Sinobacterium norvegicum: one gene and its partner. The protein of the gene in region 2 interacts with the protein of the main gene of each other region in a pairwise test. Links are inferred from orthologs where the notes say so. Each region holds a gene or a part of one and is shown on either strand. Other genes may lie near its edges.

The links.
Region 1: the proteins of L9P87_RS11800 (region 2) and ctaD interact in binary tests that used the Escherichia coli proteins (3 or more experiments, as listed by UniProt). The link is inferred for Sinobacterium norvegicum from one-to-one orthologs.

What each region holds. Positions count from the first base shown.
Region 1 is NZ_CAKLPX010000004.1:204,103-210,276, forward strand. The notes cover bases 2,438-5,416. They hold ctaD (cytochrome c oxidase subunit I), read right to left. Parts: upstream 4,719-5,416; coding sequence 3,156-4,718; downstream 2,438-3,155. Other genes in these bases: L9P87_RS15530 (cytochrome c oxidase subunit 3), read right to left, coding at 2,438-2,546; L9P87_RS15535 (cytochrome c oxidase assembly protein), read right to left, coding at 2,594-3,145; coxB (cytochrome c oxidase subunit II), read right to left, coding at 4,728-5,416. Outside these bases: L9P87_RS15515 (redox-active disulfide-containing membrane protein), read right to left, coding at 1-427; L9P87_RS15520 (SURF1 family protein), read right to left, coding at 430-1,173; L9P87_RS15525 (twin transmembrane helix small protein), read left to right, coding at 1,347-1,580; more of L9P87_RS15530, read right to left, coding at 1,593-2,437; more of coxB, read right to left, coding at 5,417-5,882. UniProt on the Escherichia coli protein: Cytochrome bo(3) ubiquinol oxidase is the terminal enzyme in the aerobic respiratory chain of E.coli that predominates when cells are grown at high aeration.
Region 2 is NZ_CAKLPX010000002.1:605,448-613,477, forward strand. The notes cover bases 1-2,865. They hold L9P87_RS11800 (pyridoxal phosphate-dependent aminotransferase), read left to right. Parts: upstream 1-788; coding sequence 789-1,943; downstream 1,944-2,865. Other genes in these bases: dksA (RNA polymerase-binding protein DksA), read right to left, coding at 47-478; sfsA (DNA/RNA nuclease SfsA), read left to right, coding at 1,940-2,674; L9P87_RS11810 (Rieske (2Fe-2S) protein), read right to left, coding at 2,671-2,865. Outside these bases: more of L9P87_RS11810, read right to left, coding at 2,866-3,018; L9P87_RS11815 (Rv3169 family protein), read left to right, coding at 3,209-4,327; L9P87_RS11820 (AraC family transcriptional regulator), read left to right, coding at 4,470-5,513; L9P87_RS11825 (DUF4404 family protein), read left to right, coding at 5,634-5,897; hemB (porphobilinogen synthase), read left to right, coding at 6,158-7,138; L9P87_RS11835 (TonB family protein), read right to left, coding at 7,201-8,030. UniProt on the Escherichia coli protein: Shows aminotransferase activity with methionine and histidine as substrates, and to a lesser extent also with phenylalanine.

The DNA.
Region 1 (6,174 bases), on a different replicon or contig from region 2:
GGTAGTTTTTTAGCAAGTCGCTATTGAGCTTGCCCTCTCGAGATATATAGTAACGATTTAACAATGGGGCATATTTACCAATTGCTTTATGTGTCTGGCGAATGAAATACAATGAATTTAAACAATCACTTTTGCAGCCGTTTTTAGGCTCTTGGTACAACATCGACCAGGTCACACCCTGGCCGGGAATCGTCGATTCATCCTGCCCTGAAATGACAGCCAGCTGATCAGAAATTTGTGCAGCAGGGACCACTAACTGGCCTCTATTCTTAGTTCCTGTTGGCATGCCCACACCTGTCACATAGACAAAGGTGGATGCCGCAATCATGAGTATTGGCAGGGCTAATATTGCACTCAGTTTTAAACGTGTTGCCCATAAAGGGCTTTGTTTTGTCGACCGATCTTCGATGCTGGATGAAGTTTGCATGGCTACTGCTCGCGGGGTAATTGTTGTTTAATATATGCGATTAAATTGCTGCTATTAATCAGATAGAGAAGCAACAATACTGCTGCCATTGAAAACCATTGTAGGGCGTAAGCTTGATGCTTCTCTGGTGCAACATTTATCACTATACGTTCAAATTTTTCAACACCTGACTCCGCTGCATCCAGCCAAATTAAATAGGGATACAACGGCATATCGAAGTACTGTTGGAAATTTTCAAAATCTTTTGTTTGTATTACTGCCGGCCACTGCTGTGCATACTGCTCATCTGCTAATGCAAATGATTTCTCAGTAAAACTAACAGCCTCACCGCTGACCGAAACACTGTTGTTAGCTGGTATTTCTGGCAATATTTTCCGATCTAAACTTCCTCTTAACCAACCGCGCACCGTCATATATACAGCGCTTCGATCACTGTTATAGAAAGGAGTAAACAGGAGGTAACCGAACTGGCGATGATACATCTGATTGTCGAGTAAAAAATTAATGCGCGGTGAAAAATTACCGTTGATTAGCACTCGCTGTCCGCTTGCAATATCTACGTTTGCGGCGCTGCTAATATCTCGCTGTGACTGCTGATGGTTGGCCTCAGCTATTATTATTTGTTGTTTTTCTTCCGCCCTGTGCAGCTGCCAAATACCCAGATAAACCAAGGCTGAAAAGCAGGCAACAAAAAGTAATGAGAGCCAGAAATTGGGGTGAAATTTAAACGCTACCGCCGACAACATCTACAAATACCTACTAACCGCTATATTATTTTTATTATTTTTCCCTGGTCATAAGACCAACTGTTGCTTGGTTATTTATTGCTATGGTTAAACCAAGACTTGCATTATGATAGTTATAAACTGCCATACAAATAGCAATATTGCTATGCCTATATAATAAAAAAGGATTCATTATGTGGCTAAAAATTGCCATTGTTATTATTTTTTTCTTACTACTAATCAGTCTTTTTAGCGGCCTATTTTTCTTACTTAAAGATCAAGGAAACAGTAAAAGAACTCTCCACTCACTCACCCTTCGCGTCTCTCTAACTGCCATTTTACTCGGCTTGGTTAGTTACGGTGTCATCAGCGGTGAGTTAAAATCGCAAGCGCCATGGGATAGAGCTACGGCGCAACAGACACCGTAGCCACCCATCAAGTTAGATGATATAGACGAATAGGAATAGTCCCAGCCACACCACATCAACAAAGTGCCAATACCAAGAGGAGGCTTCAAAACCGAAGTGCTCCTCAGGTGTAAAGTCACCACGCGAAATAGAACGTAACCACTGCACCGCCAACATAATACCGCCCATGCAAACATGGAAGCCGTGAAAGCCGGTCAGAATGAAGAAAGTGGAGCCATAGATGCCTGATTCCAGCGTCAGGCCTAGATGCGTATATGCCTCATAATATTCATAGATTTGAAAGCCGACAAAGGTAAAACCTAGTAGCAAGCTTATCGCCAACCAATTGTTGAATGCCTTACGCTTATTTGCCTTCAGTGCCGAGTGTGCGAAATGAACTGTAACACTGGAAATAACCAATAAAATGGTATTGATTAAGGGAATATGCCAGGGGTCGACCACTTCTCTCGCCGAGGTAAACTCGCCATTATTGGCAATCACTTGGTTGGCAATACCGACAGTTTCCTGCGGTGTAGAAACCAGTGGCCAACTATATTCAAAGCCGCTCCATAGATATTCATTGGTCAGGGCACCGTCACCCTCACCGGCCAACCAAGGCACGGATAGGTTTCGCGCATAAAATAACACGCCAAAGAAACAGGCGAAGAACATTACCTCAGAGAAGATAAACCACTGCATACCTAACACATAGGAATGCTTAAGCTGTGGGCTATTCAACCCCTGCTTCTCTTCAATTATGGTCACTCTAAACCAAGAAAATAGCGTTAAAATAAAGCAACCCAGACCGGTATAGAAAATCATCCAACCATTGGGGTTTGCCACATCGGCGAACTTAGGGTTTAAACTATTAATACCGTCGCCAACGCCGACTACCATGATGGCAACAGCGATTGCCATGCAAATGGCCAGCTTGCTTTGCTCCGGTACATAATAGGTTTCATTATCTGCAGTTGTTTGCTCTGCCATGATACGACCTCGTTTTGTTGTTATTATTATCGCAGCCAGTGCGCGCCTTAGTTGGTCGCGACCTTGTTGTTGCCGAATCCCTCGGTAACATCAAATAGGGTATACGATAAGGTGATTGTATGTATGTCTTTAGGTAGCTCTTGATCAACGACAAAACGTAGTGGCATATCAATTTCTGTGCCTGCCTCTAGCGTCTGCTGGTTAAAACAAAAGCACTCTGTTTTATGAAAATATGCCGCCGCTCTTGACGGTGAAACACTTGGGACAGCCTGTGCAATCATAGTTTTTGATAATGGGTTTTTTGCATAAAAAGCAGTATTGGTTAATGCGCCCGGATGCACCGACAATTCACGATCATTCGGGCTAAAACTCCACATCATTTGATCATTATTCATTGCTATAAATTGAATCTTAACTGTTCGCGTTTCATCAACGGCAGCCTCAACAGACTCATATTTAGTCCCCGAGGTTTTACCATTGAGCCCTGTTACATCACAGAGCACATCGTAGATCGGAACGAGGAGAAAACCGAAACCAAACATTGCGGCAGTCAAAAGAAATAACTTTTTTACCGTTTGCGTAATACTGGTCTCGGCCATCTCAGACCCCCTACTTTACTGTCGGTGGTGTGGTAAAGGTATGGTAAGGCGCCGGCGATGGAACCGTCCATTCCAAGCCCTCTGCTCCATCCCAAACCTTGGCCTTCTCGGTCTTCTTGCCCGCGACAATACAATGGATCACGTTATATAAGAAGAACAGCTGCGAGGCGCCATAGAGAAAGGCACCACAACTTGAGATCATATTAAAATCTGCAAACTGTAAGGCGTAATCCGGAATACGACGCGGCATACCAGCAAGGCCGACAAAGTGCTGTGGGAAGAAGGTAATATTAAAGCCTATGAATGAGATCCAGAAATGCGCCTTACCCATCGTCTCGTTATACATTCTGCCCGTCCACTTGGGCAACCAGAAGTAAACCGCTGCCGACATACTGAAGATTGCACCTGCGACCATTGTGTAATGGAAATGCGCGACAACAAAATATGAATCATGATACTGGAAGTCGACCGGTGCCATCGCCAGCATAACACCGGACAAACCGCCGATGGTAAACAGGAAGACAAAGGCAATACTGAACAGCATCGGCGTCTCAAACGTGATTGCACCGCGATACATCGTGGCAATCCAGTTAAACACTTTCACCCCTGTTGGCGCCGCAATCAACATGGTTGCGTACATAAAGAACAGCTCACCAGCCAACGGCATGCCAACAGTATACATATGGTGTGCCCATACAATAAAACTGAGGAAGGCAATAGACGCGGTGGCGTAAACCATTGAATCATAACCAAACAAAGGCTTTCGCGAGAAGGCGGGGATAATCTGCGACACCACACCAAAGGCTGGCAAGATAATGATATAAACCTCAGGGTGCCCGAAGAACCAGAAGATATGCTGGAACAACACAGGGTCACCACCACCGGCAGCACTGAAGAATGAGGTGCCGAAGTGAATATCCATCAGCATCATGGTCACCGCACCCGCCAGTACCGGCATTACCGCCACCAACAAGAAGGCAGTAATCAACCAAGTCCAGACAAACATTGGCATCTTCATATACGTCATACCCGGGGCACGCATATTCATTACCGTGGCAATGATATTAATCGAGCCCATGATCGAAGAAGCCCCCATGACATGGACACCAAAAATAAAGAAAGTGACGCTTGGCGGCGCATACGTTGTCGATAACGGTGCGTAGAAGGTCCAGCCAAAGTTCGGTGCTCCCCCTTCCATAAACAGCGATGACAACAATACTGCAAAGGCAAAGGGTAGCAGCCAAAAGCTAAGGTTGTTCATCCGTGGCAAGGCCATATCTGGCGCCCCAATCATCATCGGAATCAACCAGTTAGCAAGACCGACAAAGGCCGGCATAATGGCACCAAAGACCATGATCAATCCATGCATCGTCGTCATTTGGTTAAAGAATTCAGGCTCGATTAATTGCAGCCCTGGCTGAAATAATTCAGCGCGAATAATCATGGCAAAAGCGCCGCCAGTTAAGAACATGGCAAAGCTAAACCACAGGTACAGTGTTCCTATATCTTTATGGTTGGTTGTTAGTATCCAACGCATGATGCCCTTTTTAGGGCCGTGATGATGATCACCCATAATATCCCCCTATTGGCCTTTCTTAGCGTTATATACGTCAATGGCTTGGACGGTATCGCCCATATTGTTACCCCAGGCATTTCGCTGGTATGTGGTAACTGCCGCTGCATCTAAATCATTCAACTGGTTACCAAAAGCCTGCATGGCAGTACCAGGCACACCGTTAATAACTACATCTAAATGCTGACTAATATCGCCCATGGCAATAGCAGATCCGGCAATCGCCTTACCTACGCCACCCTGGCCTTGATCACCATGACACGCCATACACTGACTGTTATAGACAGACTCTCCCCGGGCAACCATTTCATCGAGGGTAAACGTCTGAGCCATGAGCTCTTTTAATTTGGCAGATTCTTGCTGTTTGCCTGCAAGCCAGCTGTCGTATTCGTCCTGCTCAACCACCTTAACAACAATCGGCATAAAGCCGTGGTCGCGACCGCAAAGCTCAGCGCACTGACCGCGATAAACGCCGACCTCTAACGGTTTTGTCCAGGCTTCATTCACAAAACCAGGAATAGCATCTCGCTTCACTGCCAAGGCAGGTACCCACCAGGCGTGAATAACGTCGGCGGCGGTGACCAGAAAGCGCACCTTTTTGCCAACAGGGATAACCATCGGTTCATCAACTTCAAGCAGGTAATGCTCACCCTTGGCGTCTTCGTTATTTATTTCACGTTGCGGCGTTGTCAAACTACTGAAGAAGGAGACAGTTTCACCACTGTCGTTTAAATATTCATATTTCCACTTCCACTGATAACCGGTAATCATAATATCCAGTTCAGAATCACTGGTATCGTAGACCTCAATCAATGTTTTTGTGGCAGGAAAAGCCATTGCAATCAAGATGATGCAAGGGATTATCGTCCAGACGATTTCAACCTTGGTGTTCTCGTGAAATTGTGAAGCTGTGCGTCCAGTAGACTTTCTATGGGCAATCAGTGCGTAGAACATCACACTAAATACGACAACAGCAATGACGATACATAGAATAAAAATATCCATGTGTAAGTCATAAACCTTTTGACCAACCTCTGTAACCCCTGGGGCCAAATTGGTTTGCCAGCGTTGGGCTTCCTCGGCATAGGATGCAGACGCTAAACTAGCGAGTAAAACTGCAAAACCGTGCACGATCCAACGAAGCGGATGCGCTCGTAACAACATACCTAGATGTCTCCATTTTATTGTTATTTAATCCATCTACACGCCCTTATAAAGGCGCTAAAATTCAACAATAGAAATAAAGCCAAACACCATAGGTGCCGAAATAAAAAATTTGAAAAACTAGGACAAGTGATTACCACTACCTGAACACTGCACGTAATTTATTATGGCACTACATCTCGTAGCTTATTACAACGTACAACACTACCCATGGTATCCGACAAGAATTATTCCTTATGCCGAGTACGGTAAAACGGCTTCAGTATACCAAATCGACTACAATAAACACTAT
Region 2 (8,030 bases):
TAACAAGGTAGGCAATGGCGTTTATATGGCGACCTAGCAAAAGTTGTTAAAGGCGCTGAGTTTTCTCTTTGATTTCATCAAGCGTCTTACAATCGATACATTGAGTCGCTGTTGGGCGGGCCTCGAGTCGACGAATACCAATTTCAATGCCGCAAGAATCGCAGAAGCCGTAATCATCATTTTCAATAAGTTCGAAAGTCTTATCAATTTTCTTGATCAGTTTACGTTCGCGGTCCCGTGTGCGCAGCTCTAAGCTGAACTCTTCTTCCTGGGTTGCGCGGTCGGCAGGGTCAGGGAAGTTGGCAGCCTCGTCTTTCATGTGCGAAACGGTGCGATCGACTTCTTCCATCAGCTCCGCTTTCCAGGCGCGTAGGATATCGCGGAAGTGTTCTTTCTGGGGTTCACCCATGTACTCTTCATCTTTAGCTGCCTCGTAGGGCACGAAACTACTGAATGAAGAATTTTCTTTATTTGGCATTTAAATGACGCCTCGACAGTACTTTTAATTCCACATACCCATTAAAAGAGTGTAAATAATCACAGCTCAATATCAAGATATTTCAACAGGGAGGTAAAGCTATCAAATCACAAGGCTTTAAGCCATAGCTTATTGTCGGCTATTGCTGTTTCTTGACCTCGGCGACTAAAAAATTCAAATTATGACGGGGAAAAGTGTTTTTCTGGTTGTTTTTTATACAGCTGTGCCGGTGTGGACAGTGTTTGCTGGGGTGAGAGGATGATCAGATCTGTTAATATGGCCAGATAAACAAGATAACAGAGACGTTGCCATGCCTTTTTCCCGCCGAATGGATGATATTGAGCCCTTTCGAGTCGTCGAAGTATTAACCCGTGCCAAGCAATTAGAGGCTGAAGGTAGGAACATTCTGCATTTAGAGGCAGGGGAACCTGATTTTACCACCGCCGAGCCTATTCGTCTCGCTGGCGCGAAAGCCTTAATGGACGGCCATACTGGCTATACACCGGCTGCAGGGATACCGGCGTTGAGAGAAGCCATCAGCGGCTATTACCAAACGGATTATGGTCTCGATATTGCGCCGGAGCGGATTATGGTTACCGCGGGTGCCAGTGGTGCCTTGCTATTAATCGCAGCGTTGTTGATGGACCCGGGCAAGTCGATGTTAATGACCGACCCAGGCTACCCTTGCAATCGTCATTTCCTGCGGTTGGTTGAGGGCCATGCTCAATTGATTCCGGTCGGAGCTGAAGACCGTTTTCAACTGCAGGCCCGTCATCTAGAGCAGCACTGGCAGCAGCAAACCATCGGTGCCATGGTGGCGAGTCCTGCCAACCCAACAGGGGAGATCTTATCGGCAGAGGAACTCGAAGCGCTGTATCAAATATGTGCTGCTAAAGGAGGCTATTTGGTGGCCGATGAGATTTACCATGGCCTCGATTACGATGATCACGCTGCCAGTATTCTGGCGCATACGGATCAGGCCTTTGTGATTAATAGCTTTTCCAAATATTTTGGTATGACAGGTTGGCGCTTGGGTTGGTTGGTTGCTCCCCAGAATGCGGTGCAGGAAATGGAACGGCTGGCGCAGAATCTGTTTATATCGCTGTCGACACCGGCACAATATGCAGCGCTGTCTTGTTTTAAGGATGAAACGCGGGAGATCCTCAATCAGCGCAAGGCCATCTTCAAGCAGCGCCGTGATTTTCTTTACCCTGAACTGTGTCAGCTAGGTTTCAATATCGCGAATAAGCCCGCCGGTGGTCTTTACCTGTATGCTGATATCAGTCGCTTCAGTAATAATAGCCAGCAATTTTGCGTCGATATGCTCGAGCAACATGGTATTGCCTTAACCCCGGGGGTGGACTTTGGTCGACACTTGGCTGATCGTCACGTACGTTTTGCCTATACCACCGGTATGGAGAAGCTCGAACAGGCGGTCGAGCGGCTTAGCAAGGTGCTGACATGAGGCTGCCCGAACTGGTGGAAGGCAGGCTGATCAAGCGCTATAAGCGATTTCTTGCCGATGTCGAGCTGCTCAATGGTGAAATCATTACTGCTCACTGCCCCAATACGGGCAAGATGACAGGTTGTGCCATGCCGGGTGAGCGCGTTTGGCTTAGCATCAGTGACAATCCCAAACGAAAGTACAAGCATGGCTGGGTGTTGGCTGAAATTGACCATCAACAGGTGTTGGATAATAGCCCGGCACGATTGTCGTTAGCCTGTATTCATTCCGCCTTTGCCAACGACTTACTGGCGGAAGCGCTGGCTGAGGGTGTTGTCGAAGAATTGGCGGGGTATTCTCAGGTGGTTCGAGAGGCACGTTATGGGCTCGAGAATAGCCGTATCGACTTTCTGCTGTCGGCCCCCCAGCGCCGCAAGTGTTATGTCGAGGTCAAAAGCGTGACCTTGTTGAGAGAGAATGGCATCGGCCAGTTCCCTGATGCCGTCAGTGATCGTGGTCGAAAGCACCTACGGGAGTTGATGGCAATGGTTGCAGAAGGGTACCGAGCGGTGTTGTTTTACTGCGTTCAGCATGAGGGTATCGAGGTGGTTGAGCCGGCCCGCGATATTGACCCCAGCTACTGCCAAACCCTCTTAGAAGCGATGGCTGCGGGGGTGGAGGTGATTGCCTATAGGGCCAGTATCACACCCAAGGCCATTACCATTGATCGTCGCTTACACTTTAACAGCTAGGCGATAGCTGTCGCGGCTTCAGCGATATGGATCTGCTGCTCAATCACTTCAAAGTCAACGGAGATAAGGCTTTGGCCTTGGCATGGGCCATAGACACATTTGCCGTCTTCAGGTTGAAACAAGGCGCCGTGGGTTGAGCACATAATGTAGAAGTTATCGGCATCGAGAAATTGATCCTGTTGAAATTCGAGGTTCACGCCGAGGTGGGGGCAATTATTTTGAAACAGCGTAATTATGCCATCGCGCTTAACAGCAAAGAAGTTTAGATCGCCAATCTCAAAGCCTTTAGAGCTCTCGTGATCGATGTCATCGACGTGGCAGACGGGAATAGTAAAACGGCTCACGGTATATAACCTTGGTAAAAATAGCGGAAGGCAACTTTACCTGATTTTCCCTCGATGAAAAAGCCACCGGTGTTCTTCCGCCTGCTTCTATTAACCATCGGTCATGCAGCTTGTTATGCTCCCTATACGATAGTATTGTGAGTTTACGGCTGCCATAATAACCAATAACAATAGATGACAGGGGATAGCAATGATTACCAGTTTCGATGACTACTGCATACACCAAACCGCCGAGCCCGTGGCGGAGCCCTCGCAAAGTGATCGTAATTTCTATGATCGATACTGGTTTAACGGTTTCGATGAAGATACTTTTCTGTTTGAAATAGGACTTGGTCTATACCCCAATCGTCGGGTAATGGATGGTCACTTCAGTGTTGCCATGGGGGATAAGCAAGTTGCTTTTCATGCCTCGCGACGTGCCCCAAAGGAGCGTTTGGATACCGCTGTCGGGCCATTAAGCGTTGAGGTTGTAGAGCCGATGCGACAGATACGTGTACGACTAACCGAAAACGAGCACAACATCACCTGTGACCTGTTATTCACCGCTATTTCTGCCCCGCATCAGGAGCCAAAAAATATTATGCATGATGATGGCCATCTGATTATGCATAACACCCGCTTTACTCAGTTGGGGCATTGGCAGGGGCATTTTATCATCGACGGCGAACGCACCGAGGTTAACAAGGCTTATGCGACCCGTGATAAATCATGGGGTGTTCGCCCGGTAGGAGAGCCTGCTGGTGGCGCACCGGGTCTGATGAATAATGAGCCCGGCGTTTATTGGGCCTGGTGTCCGATCAATTTTGGTGATCAGGCGTCGCAGTTTGGTACCTTTGAGGATCGTGACGGTAATGCCACCCAAGTGTCCGCGGATTTAGTACCACTGTACTCTGATATGGATAGCATTCCTGTGGGCGAGGATAGCGGGATGATTGCGATGACTGCTATCGAGCACAGAGTAAAATTTGTGCCAGGTACGCGCCGTGCGCAATCGGTTGACTTCGACTTTGCCGACAAGAATGGCGAAAGTTATCACATCACTCTAGAGCCGCTGCAGAAGTTTTATATGCTGGGTATTGGTTACAACCATTTTGAATGGGGGCACGGCTATTGGAAGGGGGAGCTTGAAACATTCCGTGAGGATTGGAATCTCGATGAGGTGAACGAACTCGACTACCAATTTATCCACAACCATCAAGTAGTGAGGGCAACCCTGGGTGATAAGGTCGGTTATGGCACCTTCGAGAGTATTATCATTGGCCGCCACGCCCCGTCAGGCTTTAAAGACTTTTTCGACGGCGCTGAATAGTCAGTACCTCACTGTGGGCGGGTTGGTACCGGATATTACATCGTTGAATTCGGCTTTCGCATCTCTATAATAGAGTGATATTAGACAGTTAGCTGGTTATTAACGGCTGCGTCAGTCCATGCTGCCAGAGGTTGTAGTCACAGTGAATTCCCCCCCGCGAGAAGGCCTTGTCCCGCCAGCGTTTGTCACTGCGTTATTGATGCCGCTGCATAGCAAAGGTGTTGGAGTTGATACCGTTTTGGAGCAGGCCGGTTTAGGCGATTTAGACCTGAGCAAGTTAACGGTTGAGCAGTATAATCGGTTATTTGTCGCTATCGTCGATTACATTGGTGATGAGTCTGGGGGCCTGCTGGGGGCGAGTCGTTCCCCTTTGGGAACGACCCGGATGATCGCCTATGCGGTATTAAATTGCCCATCGTTGCACGACGCTCTGGTGCGGGCTATTGATTTTAATCTGGCCTGTCGAGAGCCTGGCAGAGACGAGGATATTATTCATCGCTTAGATGTCGATGAGGCGTTGGGTATGTCGACGATCCACTATTGCCTGCCAGAGCACCCCGGTGAAGCCCAATACCAGCCCGCGGTGTTAAGTGCGCTGGCGATGTGGCTGCGCTTGTGCGGCTGGTTGATTGGTCGCCAAATAGAAATTATCAGCGCCAGTTGCGCCGGCGAAAAACCCAGTAATATGGGGGCTATGGAGCATTTTTTTAGCTGTCCGGTGGACTTTGATACAGCCACTAATTCGCTGACTTTTAGTAGTCACTATCTCCGTTTGCCGATTATTCGTAGCGATGCCGATTTTGAGGTGTTCATTAAAGAGGCGCCCTATCAGGTCATTATTCAGCCGGTATTGGGTGAGCAAAGTATATTGTCACGAATTCGCACTATCTTAAGTGAGAACCTAACCGATGAATTGCCCGGTTTTGATGTCATGGCCGATCGGTTAAATCTATCGGCGAGAACTCTGCGTCGTCGCTTGGAGGAGGAGGGTACCTCTTACCAAAAAATCAAAGATCACTGTCGGCGAGATCGCGCCGTTGAGTTGTTGCTTTACAGTACGGAACCAGTCAGCGAAGTGGCTGTTTTGGTTGGCTTTAGTGACGCCAGCGCTTTTCATCGCTCATTTAAAAAATGGACGGGTGTGGCGCCGGGGGAATATCGACTAAATCATGTTGTAGACGGTTAATCGGTGTATGATTATCTTATGGTTTTTTGTAATGTGAGTAATGTATTTAAGAGTCGTTAATGATTAGCCTGTTTTATCTGGCGGCAGTAAAATGATGATGTGTCACACAGGGAGTCACGAATGAATAAACAACAATGGGTAGAGCAAATCCAGCAGGTCTTGGCCGAGATCGATGCGCTGCCAGAGCCAGCGGTGGCACAGCGAGAATCATTACAGCAACTGTTAATATCGCTGGAGCAGCAGCTGATGGATGGCGCCACGGATAGTGACTATTCGATGCTAGAAAACATCGAGCTGATCGGTGTTGAAATCGAGGCTGAGCACCCGGTGGTGTCGATGATGCTGCGAAACCTGGTCGCGACGATGAATGCGATGGGTGTCTAGGGCTTGAGCGGCAACCCTCTGCTCAATAACATCGTATTTGGCCGCCATTCTCCAACCATTTATCAACCTCGATTGTCGGTTTTGTCCGATCGCGGCTGGGTACTTTGCAGCGACCGTAGTTAACAGTATCGATGCCTCGCTGCGGAATGTCTGCATAGCCATGCTTCGTCTCTATTATTGTCGAGGACTGAGCGCTACCTTGTTAAATTAAGCTGATACAATACCCCGATACTATTTGAATTATCGATTAGGAGAATAATGTGAGTTTTGATCTGCCCTACCGTTTCCGTCGTCTGCGCCGTAATAGCAATATCCGGGCAATGGTGCGAGAGCACAGTATCAGTGTTGACGACCTAATCTTGCCGATTTTTGTCGAAGAGAACATTGGTCAGCCCGTTGCCATTAGCAGTATGCCCGGCGTGTTTCGCTACCCGGAGTCTGACTTGGCTGAGGTGGTTCAGCAGGCGTACAGCAAGGGTATTAAGGCGGTCATACTGTTTGGCGTATCGCATTGTAAAGATGCGGTCGGCAGTGATACATGGTCTGATGAGGGGTTAATGGTGCGCTGCATCAAGGCGGCAAAGTTAGCACAGCCAAAAATGATGGTCATCAGTGATAACTGTTTCTGCGAATATACCGACCACGGCCATTGTGGTGTGATCAGCGACGATGGCCATGTCGACAACGATAAAACGCTGCTCAACCTGCAGCAGCAAAGCTTGGCGGCAGCCCGAGCTGGCGTCGATATGCTGGCGCCGTCGGGTATGATGGACGGTATGATTGCAGCCATGCGGGAGGCCTTGGATGATAATGGCTTTAGCCACCTGCCAATCATGTCGTATTCAACTAAATTTGCCTCTGCTTTTTATGGCCCCTTTCGCGACGCTGTGGATAGTAATTTCAAAGGCGACAGAAACGCCTATCAGATGGATGCTGCGAATGGCCGTGAGGCGGTTGCCGAGTCGTTACAGGATGAGTTGGAAGGTGCCGACATCTTAATGGTCAAGCCGGGAATGGCTTATTTGGATGTGCTCTATCGCATTCGTCAGGACAGCAGTCTGCCATTGGCGGTGTATCATGTCAGTGGTGAATACGCGATGGTTAAGGCGGCGGCAGCAGCTCAGGTAATCGATGAAAAGGCAGTCGTCATGGAATCTATGATGGCCTTCAAGCGGGCTGGAGCAGATTTAATTATTACGTATTATGCTGAAGATATTGCAGGCTGGCTGACAGAGGGGTAACTCTTAGGGTGGGTAGCACTGATTGATTATACAGAATAGAAACCATCGCTTGCGGTGGTTTTTTATTTGGGTAGTCGAAACTTAATCGGCAGCTTAACAACGAAGTTGTTTCCTTCGAGGCTGTTAGGTGGTGAGGGGTACTGTGATTGCTGGATCGCTTTAATTGCGGCGTTATTTAGGCTGTGGTGAGCGGCACTTTCCAATTGGTCTATATCGATCACCTCTCCCGACCTATCTAAGGTGATCGCAATCACTACATCGCCCTCAAGCTCTTCGTCGATAGCGAGATTAGGGTAGATGATATGCTGATAAGTTGTTTTTAATATGTTTGACCGGTACATCGTCATGATACTGAGTTGTTTAGAGGCTTGTTGCTCGATGGCTACCGACTTCTGGGTGGTGACATCACTGGCGGTAGCGTTGGCAGTGGCTGTAAGTTTCGGGCTTTGCAGTGTTGGTGATAGGCTGGCGGTTTGTATGCCGCTAACCGGAGGGGTTAGCGGTGAAGAGGCGGCCTGCTGAGTATTGACAGGCTTTGGCGCACTTATCTTGGCGCTGCTGGGGGTGGAGATAGTCTCGTTAAAACTGGGAGGTAACCGTTGCTGGTTGTTGGATTTTTTGGCCGGTTTGACCCGCCATTTTTTGCTTTCTTTCTGTCGTTCGGGGCTGGCCAGTAGTTGGGTGTGGGTATCTATCAGTTCGGCTGTTTTGACGCTATTGGGTAGTTTCAGTAGCTCAGCCTTAAACTCGCGAGAGGTTGGCCGAGGGCCAAGCCAGGCGTTAAGCAATACAGGGTAAAAGCCGCTGTTATCGAAACTAGAGATCAATTGGTTGTTGGCGTGGACGTTGATCTCGAAATCCCGAGTGAAACTGATGGTGATTTCATCGCCAT